2 regions of the Pedobacter sp. CFBP9032 genome follow, and region 2 is predicted to be linked to the other one. Evidence: riboswitches for the same ligand, from Rfam matches in the RefSeq annotation. Region 2 holds a riboswitch; the other holds the start of a gene.
The links. A riboswitch is a leader RNA that binds a small molecule or an ion and turns the genes downstream of it on or off. The one in region 2 is predicted to bind cobalamin.
Positions count from the first base shown of each region.

Region 1: linked by a shared signal. The riboswitch ahead of SOM16_RS20615 (TonB-dependent receptor plug domain-containing protein) and the one ahead of metE (5-methyltetrahydropteroyltriglutamate--homocysteine S-methyltransferase) in region 2 are both predicted to bind cobalamin.

Region 1 covers NZ_JAXCWE010000014.1:51,325-58,279, forward strand. The annotation lists gene SOM16_RS20610 (DUF6580 family putative transport protein) at 96-695, opposite strand; gene SOM16_RS20615 (TonB-dependent receptor plug domain-containing protein) at 735-2,615, opposite strand; cobalamin riboswitch at 2,713-2,906, opposite strand; gene SOM16_RS20620 (polyphosphate kinase 2 family protein) at 3,160-4,038, opposite strand; gene SOM16_RS20625 (transglycosylase domain-containing protein) at 4,182-6,629, shown strand; gene SOM16_RS20630 (peptidase MA family metallohydrolase) at 6,771-6,955, shown strand, end outside.
Region 2 covers NZ_JAXCWE010000016.1:35,961-42,915, reverse strand. The annotation lists gene SOM16_RS21360 (hypothetical protein) at 1-428, opposite strand, end outside; gene SOM16_RS21355 (carbonic anhydrase) at 848-1,663, shown strand; gene SOM16_RS21350 (Lrp/AsnC family transcriptional regulator) at 1,745-2,227, opposite strand; cobalamin riboswitch at 2,378-2,559, shown strand; gene metE (5-methyltetrahydropteroyltriglutamate--homocysteine S-methyltransferase) at 2,739-5,057, shown strand; gene SOM16_RS21340 (6-carboxytetrahydropterin synthase) at 5,146-5,565, shown strand; gene SOM16_RS21335 (DUF421 domain-containing protein) at 5,666-6,358, shown strand.

The DNA of each region.
Region 1 (6,955 bases), on a different contig from region 2:
TGATGGATTTAATTCGCATCACTAAATGTTAAAGATAAAAAAAAATCCTCTTTTGAACTGAATCAAAAGAGGATTTATCACTAATAAAGTATAAATTATATGGCTTGCGTTTGCAGCTTGTTTAGTTTTAAAACCGGAAACTTCGATTTTAAGATTTCAAAAGCACCAAAAAGAATCACGCCGTATAATAAAGTCCCTTCTAAGAACCTTACCTCGAAAGGAATCGCTCTTTCCAGGCATAACCAGAAACCTGCAAAATCTTGTGTGTATGATGGATTTTTAAACCAAACACCAAAATCAGTTACAATCCAATGGATAAAAACAATAGCCAATGTTGATCCCAATAAGGTTACTGCATTTATCTTATTCAATAAGATTCGACCTACCAACACCATTAATGCAAAAGCAATATAAGTCCAATACCAACCTTCGTAAAGGAATCCATTACTGTATTCTTTAAAAATGGTGCTGGCCAAAATAAAATCACTTAAAAATAAGCTTAATAATGGAAAGGCAAATGCTTTCAGATTATCCTTAAAATAAGCGCCACCAAATAATGCAACAGCTCCTATAGAGGAAAAGTTAGCAAATTGAAGCGCATCAGAGTTAAAGGTGATTAACAGACGCAGTGCCGTAATGATTAGTATCATCAATAACAAGATAGCGTTGCGTGGATTAAATTTTAAATTAGACATGCTTTTTCGACAATTATTATATTACAAAGTTATATTTTCTTATCGGATATTAAAAGTTACCCCGGTATTAAAGTTGAAACCTAAGGTATTGTAGCCTATAATTTCACTATATTTTTCATTTAAGATATTTTTTGCATCGAAGAAGATTTTTACTCTTCTTTTTGCTAAAGCATATTCTGCATAAGCGCTCAGCAATTTATATCCTGGTAAGTTTTCAATAACATAGGTATTGAAGTTACCATCAGTACGGGTTCCGAAATAACGATAATTCGCATTTACATATAAGTTGGAAGTTGCCTGAATGCCAGCAGTAACGCCGAAAGCATGCTTAGGTCTTCTGAAAAGAAAATCTTCTACCTTATTATTTACACTATTGTATTCATTTCCTTCTACGTAAGAGTAATAACCATTGAGGTCTAGTTTCCAGATCTTAATTGCTGGCTCAATTTCAAAACCTTTTACCTTCTGACTTTCCTGATTAATATAACCAGCGGCGAAATCATAAATGATGGCATCGGTTAAATCTCTTTTGAAACCTGCAACACGTAAGGAGAATTTGTTCTCAGCGAAGCTGAAGTTTGCGCCTGCTTCATAATTTTGAGATTTTTCTGGCTTCAACCCTAAATTAGCACCAAATTGACCGAACAACATATTAAGTGTTGGAATTTTGAAAGCTGTAGAAACCGTTCCAAACAATTTAACTTCTTTAATGATGTTAATGCTTGGCGTGATTGTGTAAGTATAATTTTCTCCATATTGTTCATGTTTATTGTAACGGCCACCAACTTCCAGGTTGAAGATGCTCAGATCATGAAGGAATAGTGATCCATAAGCAGCAAAAATATTAGTTTCAGGGCGATTAGCGCCAGAAGTTAAATGCATTTCGCGGTTTTCAATTCCGGCCAACAGATTTAATTTCTCACCTAACTTTTGATTATAAAATAAGTCGATCAAACTGATACTTCCTGAGCCCATGCTATTATAAGGTGAACCACTAAAACTACCCAGTGTATTGTTTGAGGTGTTTTGATAACTATAATTCAGGTTTATTTTACCGGAACCAAAGTCGTATTTGGTATTTAATCCTCCGCTAAAATTTTTTAAAGTAGTGTTGTTCGCAGGTAAACCATCAGCAAAAGCACCTTCATCGATTTTATAATTTCCACGATAATAACGTACAAATGGATTAATTGAAAAGCGTTTATCCAACTGAATACCGAATGTTGCATTTACTCCATCCGTTTTATAACCGTCTTTATCGAATTCGGTGTTATTACCTGCCGGACGACCAGCCTCCGAAATCCCATCACTTTTTTGGTGAGTATAATTTACATTGTATGTAAAACCATCTACTGCACCATTTAAGCCAATAGTACCCTTATAAGTTTCATAACTTCCTACGCTGGCTACACCGAAAATGGTATTTCCCTTAGTACCACCTTTTTTAGTAACGATGTTGATTACTCCTGCAATTGCATCAGAACCATAAATTGTAGATTGGCCACCTCTTAATATCTCAATGTGATCGATCTGATCGATTGAAAATAAACGTAAGTCGAATGCGCCGCCGTTTCCTGATGGATCATTTTGAACAATACCATCAATTAAAACTACCGCATAAGCACTGCCTGCACCCCTAAAAAATACCGATTTGTTTAATCCTGGATTACTGGTTGAACCTGCAACGATGATACCAGCCTGTTCGCTGATTAATTCTGGTAAGGATTTACCATTACTGCGATCTAATGTTTCACGACTGATGATGCTCACCACCTTGCCCGTTTGTGATTGTTTCTGATCGTTTTTGGTAGCCGAAATGACTACATCTTTAAGTCGTAATGAGTCTTGCGCATTAGCTTGGCTAATACCGAATTGCACCAAGCCAATGCCTGCCGCAATAATTAGTTTTTTTTTGTTCATTTGATTGTGAGTTTTGCCCACAGCCAACAGATAGAAAAGGAAATGAAAATACGAAACCGTTAAGTACTCCAATCCTAGCTTCAATCCCCGAAAGCTATGAAATTATATGCTGGTGGCAGGTCTTCTGACTTACTCCCGATTTTTAAGCCTTCCCATCAAATATTATTAACAGTGGCACAGATTAAAAAATCGTTATAGAGCTTACAGCTGCGGGACAGTTGCAGAATTACACTGCATTCCCTTTTAATTCCGGTACGAAATGCACCGGAAACCAAAAGCGCTGCAAAAGTAGTAAAATAAAGCTATTGGTAAAATATTTAACCGTATAGTTTGGTTCCTTCGACTTACGAAGTTTAAACGGCTTTTGCACGTTGGGAACTTCGTAAGTCTCTTAAGGTTTTGTTCATTTTTAAAACTGTCGAAGTCTCTCCGCACGCAAGGTCTTTGAGAATCGAAAGTTAGTAGCTCTGCTTGCGAAGTTTAGCTGGATGATGGGTAGACAAACTTCTTAGGTCTACAGTTAATATCGGGTTGCATATTTACCCTATTCTGCCAATAATATAGTTTTTGTTTCTTCCAGTTTTGATTTCTCCTCATCTGCCACTGTTGGGAAATCAAGATGGAGCTTTTTGAGTCGTTCTAAAATTATTTCACTGATGGCTAACCGGGCATACCATTTTTTATCTGCAGGGATCACGTGCCAGGGAGAAGCCTCAGTGCTGGTTTCATTGATGGCATCCTGATAAGCGCTCATATATTTATCCCAATGCGCCCTCTCTTTAATGTCGCCGGATGAAAATTTCCAATTTTTAGTAGGATCTTCGATCCGCTCAAGAAAGCGCTTTTTTTGCTCATCAAGGCCAACATTTAGAAAGAATTTTAAAATTACGGTTCCATTTGCGCATAAATGTGATTCAAAATTACGAATGCTTTCATAACGTTGTTTCCAAAAATCCTTATTTACTTTTTTTACGTCATTAATATGAGGAATGTTTTCATTTAGAATATATTCTGGGTGAACTTTGCAGGCCAATACATTTTCATAATGCGAACGGTTATGAATTCCAATTCTTCCCCGTTCCGGTAGCGCCAGGTAATGACGCCAAAGAAAATCATGTTCGTACTCTTTCACTGTAGGCACTTTAAAACTAAATACCTGGCAACCCTGGGGATTTAACCCATTCATAATATGTGCAATAGCACTATCCTTACCTGCTGCATCCATCGCCTGAAAAATAATCAAAACGGAGTGTTTGCCAGCTGCATATAACTTTTCCTGCAGGTGACTGATCTCAATTTTTGTCTTAATTAATTCATCTTTGGCCTTTTCTTTATTATAGGTTCCGGTAAAGTCAGTTTCAAAATTTTTCAAAGAAAATTTTTTATCTCCCTGTACAATTAGCCCTTTAAATTCGTTCTTCATACTTATGCATCGTTTTAGATAATTCTGTGAATCAATATTTTAAATATATAACTAAAAAATAAGTAAATTAAAAACGTTAATTTGCATATAGAGTTTTTTATATTTAACGCTTCAGCATTTACCAAAAGTTCATTTTAGCCAATATGTTTAAAGAGATAAAAAACAAGTACTTACGTTATTCAATAATATTTTTATTCTTCATAATAATTTTCTTTTCCGCACTTCAACTTAATTTTCTATGGCTCTTTGGTTATTCGCCAAGTACGCACGACATCAAAATGCCAACATTAAGGGTTGGCTCCGAGCTCTACACCTCGGATGGTAAGCTAATTGGACGATACTTTAAGGAGAATAGAACGCCTGTAAATTTTGAAGAAATTTCTCCGAGTGTTATAAATGCATTAGTAGCTACGGAAGATGTTCGTTTTTACAAACATTGGGGAGTAGATGCTCAAGCTGTTGGTCGTGCAATTATTGGAATGGGTGAAAAAGGTGGAGCAAGTACCATTACCCAGCAATTGGCAAAAAACTTATATCGAACCAGGTATAATAAATCTCAGGGACTTTTGGCAAAAATTCCGCTGATCAGAACAGTAATATTCAAGTTAAAGGAGTGGTTAACAGCGGCTAAGCTTGAGTCACATTATTCAAAGAATGATATCATTACCATGTATTTGAATACTGTTTCTTTCGGAAATAACGCTTATGGTATTAAAACGGCCAGCAGAGTGTATTTTGATAAAGATGCAAATGCATTAAGTATTACAGATGCCGCAATGCTTGTTGGTATGCTAAAAGGTACTACCATGTATAATCCTACTAAAAATCCGGAACGGGCACTCGAACGGAGAAATGTAGTGTTAAGGCAGATGAACAAATACAAATATTTAAGTAATGATAGTTTAGCTGCCCTTTCTAAAGAACCAATTAAGCTTAAAGAAGGTGAGTTGGAAGATGGAAGCGACGGTGATTCGTACCTAAGGGCAGCTGTAGCGAAGTATTTGGAAAAGTGGTGCCTTGATAATGGCTACGATCTTTATGAAGATGGATTGAAAATTTATACTACCATAGATTCAAAACTTCAAAAATATGCCGAAGAAGCCGTAGCTGAACAAATGAAGACCTTACAACGTAGATTTTATAGTGTTTGGGGAAATGAAGATCCATGGTATGATTCAGAAAAAAATAAGGTAAACTATCCGGAAAGGGCGATGAAAAATTTATCAGTCTATGCAATGCTGATGAAGAAATTTCCGAATCAGCCTGATTCTGTCGAAGCTTATTTCAACAAGAAGAAAAGGATGAAAATTTTCACCTATAAAGGCGCTCGCGACACTTCCTTTTCAACACTTGATTCCATTCGTTATTATGGTAAGATCATGAACACTGGAATGATGACCATGGAGCCGGCAAGTGGAAAAATAAAGGTTTGGGTAGGTGGCATTGACCATAAGTTTTTTAAATATGACCACGTTAATCAGTCAAAACGCCAGGCTGGATCAACTTTCAAACCATTTGCTTATTTAACTGCTTTGGAACAGGGAATGAGTCCTTGTGATAAATTTACAGACAAACCCGTAAGAATTAAATATCAGGATAAAGGCGAAACTAAATACTGGGAGCCTAAAAATGCTGATTATAATATTACCTATCAGGAAATGAGTTTGCGTTGGGCAATGGCAAGATCCGTGAATACCATCACTGCGCAGGTTACTGAAAAGGTGGGCTGGGATAATGTAGTTAAATATGCACATGAATGCGGGATTGATAGCCATTTGGAGTCTGTGCCATCGGTAAGCTTAGGTTCAAATGATGTAACCGTCTACGAAATGGTTAAGGCATACAGCACCTTTATGAACAAGGGCATTAAAACAGATCCGATTTTAGTTGAGAAAATTACCGATCAGGATAATAATATCATTGATGAGTTTAAGCCGAAAACAAAGCGTGTACTAACTGAAGAAATTGCCTGGTTAATGACTTACATGTTCCGTGGAGGTATGGAAGAGCCAAGAGGAACGTCGCAAGCTTTATGGGAATGGCCAAATTTATTTAAAAAGAATAACCAGATTGGTGGCAAAACCGGAACCTCTTCCGATTATGTTGATGCCTGGTATATGGGATTAACCAAAGACCTGGTAACCGGGGTTTGGGTGGGTTGTGATGAAAGAACGGCACACTTTAAAAACGGTGAACAAGGAGAAGGCTCCAGAACGGCCCTCCCTATTTTTGCTAAGTTTATGGAAAAGGTCTATCTGGATCCATCAACAGGTTATTCTTACGGACCTTTCCCAAAAGCGACTGTAGAAATTACCAGAAGCTACAACTGCCCTAGTCCGCAGTATGTTCGCGACACCACGTCAGTAGATACCACTGCTGTAGACTCTACACAGTTTGATGTGCCTGAAACGGTTGATCCTGCTAGCCCGGTAACGCCAGCTGAACAAGAGGTGAAGAAGGATGAAAAGAAACAAGACCCGGTTCAAAACCAACCTGCAACTACAATTCCGCTAACCCGAAAGGAAGAAAGAGAATTGCGCAGAAAGCAACGTCAGGAAGAAAGAGATAAGAAAAATAACGAGAATAACTAAATATTACTGAAGAGAATATGGATTGTTTTGAGCGATTTTTGAAATGTTAAATTCTGAAAATTGCACAAAACAATTATTAGTTTTACTCCAATTTTCGATTAATCTCCTGGATTTTACGACATCATACTATAAACCAAACATATGAAAAAAGGCTCTACTTTAATTAGGAGTTACCTTCCACTTTTAATCCTCTTTGCTATTTCGTTTTCAGCACAGGCACAATATTTCGGACAAAATAAAGTACGATACAAGAAAATGGATTTCAAAGTGTTGCAAACGCCACATTTTGAAATTTACTATTACCTGAAAAATGAAGCATTGTTAAA
Region 2 (6,955 bases):
AAGTATAGTTCACTTTCTTCATCACAATAACGCGGACAAGGGGCTGTGAAATCATAGATATTCGTTTTCTCAGGATCTGGAGATTCAAAAGACTCATGGATGGCATCTTTGTGGCCTACTGAAGGCACTTCAAGAACAGGAACAATCAGTCCGCGGAATTCATCAAAAGATTTTTCAATAGGTTCATCTTCTCCGGCAAGGCCGAAATACATCCTGATACCTTTAATTTTATCTTTGCCATAATGCTTCTCGCAATCTTTTTTTAGCTGGTCGATATCAGCGAATGGAATATAAACTGCACGGGGAATTTTGCTTTTGTTATCTTTATAATAAGGCAGGCTCGACATAAAATCAAGCCAGGCTTTAACCCTGGTTTTAGCAAGTTTAAGACTAATTCTTGTTTTTGAGGTGTTATTTTTATCAGACATAGAGGTATTGGTTTTTAGTGCAGTTAAATTATAAAAAATATCTATTCAATTTGATAATGTTTGAAAATAATTATACACCGATATTAATTGAACAAAGGCATTCTAAACGAGACTTTCTCGACAGACAAATGAGAGCAAGCAGTCATTAGATAGGAGTAGTTTGTTGTCAAATGCGTATCGTCATGGCTACCAGATCAATTGCCGAAGATGTAAATTATTTTAGATGCAATCCTGGTAAAAGAAGCATGAAACAATAAGTAAACTCCAATCACGTTATTGTGACGTTGAAGATTCTTGCTTAGCGGAGTTTTAAACAAAAAATAAGCTCACTAATTCTATTATTTTCTTTATCAGGTATTTATCCTAAATTAGGATGATGGCCTACCACTGCAGAATTTATATAATTTAAAAACCAAATAATGAAATCAAAATTTAACACAATCTTCGGTATTGCATTTTTTGCATGCGTAAATGTGGCGTTTAGTCAGAAAATTTCCATTCCGCAAAAACAGGACGTTGTCAGATCAAAAAACGATTTAAAATATAGTTCGCCTCAATGGCGGAAAGACAACTATATTGTTAACCGTGATTCTGCATTCGCGAATCCATACTATGCGATCCAGAAACTACGGGGCGGTAACCGAAGGTTTGTAGAAGGCAGGAGTATTTATCCCCGCCAGGATGCTGCGCTAATTAAAAAATTGGCTGATGGCCAATCGCCATTTGCACTTATTGTTGGTTGTTCTGATTCAAGGGTTTCGGCAGAAATACTTTTTGACCAGGGTTTCGGCGATTTATTTGTAACCAGAACCGCAGGGCAGGTAATGACTGATGCCTCTTACGGTACAATCGAATATGCCGATCTGATGCTTAAAACGAAACTGATTGTTGTTTTAGGTCATACCAATTGTGGCGCTGTAAAAGCTGCTGTTGAACATCCTGAAAATTTGCCAGGACACATTTCTCAGCTTATTCATTCTATCAAGCGTGCTGCTGACACTGCTTCCGTAATGAAAGGTAATGTACTGGATAATGCAATCCGCTTAAACGTGATTAACCAGGTAGAAGAATTACGGAATTTAGATCCGGTTCTTAAGAAAAACTACAACGATGGGAAAATACTGATCGTTGGTGCGGTTTACGATTTGCAAAATGGTAAAGTAACTTATCTTGATGAAACCTTAAAAAACTTGCCAAAAAGTAGTTACTCACAGAGAAAAATCGAGGGCTTATAAAAAAATCAGATTATTAAACTTCTAAATCATGTCATTCGGAAGAATTTCTGGAAGACATGATTTACTTCAATCTTTTAACGCCTAAAAATTGATGTTGTGTGAATTTTTGATTTCGGCCATCACAAAGGTGCTATGCGTACTTCCGATACTTTCAACAGAGCCCAGTTTGTTGAATACGAAATCCTGATAATGTTTCATATCCCTGGCGTATACTTTTAGGATGAAATCATAATCTCCTGAAACATTATAACATTCAGCCACCTCATCAATCTCCATAATATCCTTCACAAAGTCATTTCCTATTTTCCGATCATGTTGCTTTAATTTAATATTACAGAAAACAATAAAGCCCTGGTTAAACTTTTCTGCATCCAGTATGGCTATATATTTTTTAATATAACCACTATTTTCCAACCTTTTTACACGTTCAAATACAGGTGAAGCAGATAAGTTTACCTGGCTAGCCAGTTCTTTTGTGGTATAACTGGAGTTGTTACTCAGAATTTTTAAAAGCAATAAGTCAGTTTCGTCAAGACCATCCATAGAATATTTATCTTTTATCAATGCGAAATTAAGAACTTAAAAGCATATTGTTCCATATTTTTAGCTCTTACAAGGATATTATCCCTATTAATTTATTTATTTAGATCTTAAAATCTTGAAGTATATCTTTGATCAGAATTAAAAACTGATTGTAAAAAACAAAAGTTCTATTTATTTCTACATTGAAAAGGTTTTACTTAAGGTAAATTAATAGGGAATCGTGTGTAAATCACGAGCTGTCGCGCAACTGTAAGTAACGTTAATGTTTTATCAAAATATATCCACTGCTTTACCGCGGGAAGGATGATGAAACGGTTACAAGTCAGGATACCTGCCTGTTCAATTGACGTTGCTTTCGCGATTTGAAGCTAAAAGTCTGATGAGTACATTTTTTAGACATAGCACCCGCTTATTGTTGATGGTGTCTGATTGTCTTTGTCTGCATCTTTCTGTTTAGATCCATCCTCGCAAAACACACCAGAAAATAAATTGGCTTTTTACAATGATTATTAACCATTTAAAAAGTTGAAAAATGCAAACGCACAACCTGGGCTATCCAAGAATTGGTAGCAACCGAGAACTTAAAAAAGCCAGCGAACAGTACTGGGCTGGGAAAATCACTTTAGCAGAACTGCTAAGTAAAGGAAGAAGTATCTCCGAGCATAATTGGAAACTTCAGCAGGAAGCAGGTATAGATTTGATTCCATCAAATGATTTCTCCTATTACGATCAAATTCTGGACATGTCGCTCACAGTAGGCGCGATTCCAAAACGTTACAATAAGGTGGTGCTTACTAAAAGTAATAATGAGCTTGATCTTTATTTTGCGATGGCCAGAGGTTATCAAAAAGACGGACTTGATATTACGGCCATGGAAATGACCAAGTGGTTAGATACCAACTACCATTACATTGTGCCAGAATTTTATAAAGACCAGGAATTTAGCTTGTTTTCGGGTAAAATTGTAAACGAATTTATTAGTGCAAAGCAAATTGGGATTATCACTAAACCAGTAATTATTGGTCCGGTTTCTTATTTGTTACTGGGAAAGGAAAAAGAAGCCGGTTTTGATAAATTAGATTTGATTAAAAAACTATTGCCGGTTTACCTGCAGATCCTTGCCGAGTTGAAAGAACAAGGTGCAGAATGGGTACAATTTGATGAACCTTTCTTAGCATTGGATCTGGATGAAAAAGCGAAAAAAGCCTATCAATATGTTTATGCAGAAATTAAAAAACAGTTTCCTCAATTAAAGGTATTGGTTGCCACTTATTTTGAAGGGTTAAAAGATAATTTATTATTGGCCACTTCACTACCCGTAAAAGCTTTACACATCGATTTGGTACGTTGCCCGGAGCAACTGGATGAAGTTCTAAATGCAATACCTGCCGAGCTAACGTTGTCGCTTGGCGTTGTGGATGGCAGAAATATCTGGAAAAATGATTTTGAGCAATCTCTGGCAATAATTGATCAGGCGGTTAAAAAGTTGGGTAGAGACCGTATTTTAATTGCACCATCTTGCTCGTTGTTACACTCGCCTTGCGACTTAGACCTGGAAACGAACGAAAAAACCCTAACACCGGAAATTAAGCAATGGTTGGCCTTTGCAAAGCAAAAAGTTAATGAAATTGTAACCTTAAAGGCATTGGCAGCAGAAAATCCTGGCGTTGATGTATTGGCGAAATTATCAGAAAATAAAAGCGCAATAGAAAGTAGAAAAACATCAAAACTGATTCATAATGAGAAAATTAAGCAAAGGGTGAGCGCAATTACTCAGGCAGATTCACAGCGGTTAAGTGTTTTCTCTTCCAGAAAAAAAGCACAACAAGACATTTTAAACCTGCCGCTTTTCCCCACAACCACCATTGGTTCATTTCCACAGACTGCGGAAGTTAGAAGCTGGAGATCAAAATTTAAAAAAGGTGAAATTACACCAGAGGAGTATGATTTACTGTTGAAAAAGGAGACAGAAGAAGCCATTTCCTGGCAGGAAGAAATCGGGATTGATGTGCTGGTGCATGGCGAGTTTGAACGAAATGATATGGTGGAATATTTTGGCGAGCAATTGAATGGTTTCACCTTTACCAAAAACGGATGGGTGCAAAGTTATGGTAGCCGTTGTGTTAAACCGCCAATTATTTATGGGGATGTAGATCGCCCTAAACCAATGACGGTTTATTGGACCGCCTATGCGCAATCGCTTACTAAAAGACTGGTAAAAGGCATGTTAACGGGGCCAGTTACGATTTTGCAATGGTCGTTTGTTCGGAATGATCAACCGCGCTCGGTAACTTGTAATCAGATTGCTTTTGCCATTCGTGATGAAGTGGTTGACTTAGAAAAAGCAGGCATCAAAGTAATTCAAATCGATGAACCTGCCATTCGTGAAGGTTTGCCTTTAAGAAAAAAAGATTGGCAACAATATTTAAAATGGGCAGTAGATGCCTTTAAAATTTCGGCAAGCGGTGTAAAGGATGAAACGCAGATTCATACACATATGTGTTATTCTGAGTTTAATGATATCATTCAGAACATCGCTGATATGGATGCTGATGTGATTACCATCGAATGTTCCCGTTCGCAGATGGAATTATTGGATGCCTTTGCAGACTTTAAATATCCTAATGAAATCGGACCTGGTGTTTATGATATCCATTCTCCAAGAGTACCTTCAAAAGCAGAGATGGTGCAGCTTTTAGAAAAGGCTAAAGCTGTGGTACCTGCAGATCAGCTTTGGGTAAATCCGGATTGCGGATTAAAAACGCGCCATTGGGATGAAACCAAAAAAGCATTAATTGAGATGGTTGCTGCTGCGCAGGAAATGCGTCAGGAAGTTTTAGCTACCGCATAAACAGCATTGATAAAGTGAGAAATGCCGCCTGGTTGCGGCATTTTTTTGTTACTTAAACTTGCCCATCATAGCAGGAGAAAAATAATTCATGCAAATTTATATTACTACGAAAGAACGTTTCAATGCAGCTCGGCGCCTTTATCGCGAAGATTGGACACCAGATCAAAACTTAAAGGTATTTGGCAAAGCCGCCAGTGCCCATTATCACGGAAATAATTATACCCTTTGGATTACGTTTAGCAAAAAACTCACACCCGAAAATGAATGCCTGCCTTTTCCGCAAGCCCTCACTGAAATCCTTAAAGATGAAGTTATTAATAAACTTGACCATAAAAATCTAAGCCTTAACGTAGATTTTATGAGTGGGAAAACTGCCGCCAGTGACCAGCTTTGCATCGCTATTTTTAACCTGCTTCAACCTTTAGTAGATGCTATTGAAGGTTTTGGATTACACTGTGTTAAATTGGTAGAAGCAGACGAATATACGGTAAGCTATTTTGGAAATTAGATCTTCTCTAATTGCGCATTAGATAAACATATAAGGAATATTCGCCATTTTTTTTCAACAAAAAAGCTTGGCGCCCTGTTGGATAGGTAAAAAATACACTGTGCGTTTATTAGAAATTGATTTTAAAGAGATCTTCCTGAGTGACCTGGATTTCTCACTGGCCTTGGAAATTGGTCTTAGGACCGTGATCATGTTCACTCTTGTGCTGGTTTTTCTACGTTCATCAGGCAAGAAAGGCGTAAGGCAACTCAGTATTTTTGAAGTGGCTGTTATTATTGCGCTCGGCTCTGCTGCCGGAGATCCGATGCTTAGTGGCGAATTTGCTATTTTACCATCATTGTTGGTATTCATCGTAATTTTAGGAACCTATAGATTCATTACCTACCTCGCATCTAAAAACCAACGGATCGAAAATATTCTCGAGGGGAAACCCATTTACATTATTGAAGATGGCGTATTTACCATAAAAGAGGAGGGAGATGCGAACTTTGCTCAGGATGAGTTTTTTGCAGAGATGCGTGGACAAAATGTAGAGCATGTGGGGCAGGTTCGTACAGCAATTTTAGAGTCAAACGGGCAGGTTAGTTTTTTGTTTTATCCTAATGATAAACCTGTAAAGGGCATGCCAATTTATCCTAAAGAATTTGGTAAAAGGTCTCGGGAAATTTCACAAAGTGGAGATTATGCTTGTACCCACTGCGCTATGGTGAAACACCTTACCAAACCATCTTCCTGTCCACGTTGTGGAAAAGACGAATGGGTACTTGCCATTCAGTCTGTCAGGAATGAATAATAAAGTCTTATTGAGTGAAGCTGTTTACAAAGAATAACACTAACCAAGAATCGTCTTCCTGAACTTGATTCAGGATCTTAACCTGATAGTTGTTGAACTAAATTCAGCATGACGAATCCTTTTATTACATCCTTTGGAAATCCCTTTTATGAAGAATTTTTATGAAGAATCACCTTTTAAACTAATGGTTGGTATCTCGATAACCACCTAACGAAGAATCGTCTTCCTGAACTTGATTCAGGATCTTAACCTGATAGTTGCTGAACTACATTCAGCATGACGAATCCTTTATTATATCCTCTGGCAATTCCTTTTGTGAAGAATTTTTATGAAGATTCACCTTTTAAACGAATGGTTGGTGTCTCGCCAACTACCTAACGTAGAGTCGTCTTCCTGAACCTGATTCAGGATCTTAACCTGATAGTTGCTGAACTAAATCAGCATGACGAATCCTTTTATTGCATCCTCTGGAAATCCCTTTTGTGAAGAATTTTTATGAAGAACTACCTTTTAAACTAATGGTTGGTGTCTCGCCAATTACCTAACGAAGAACCGTCTTCCTGAACTTGATTCAGGATCTTAACCTGATAGTTGCTG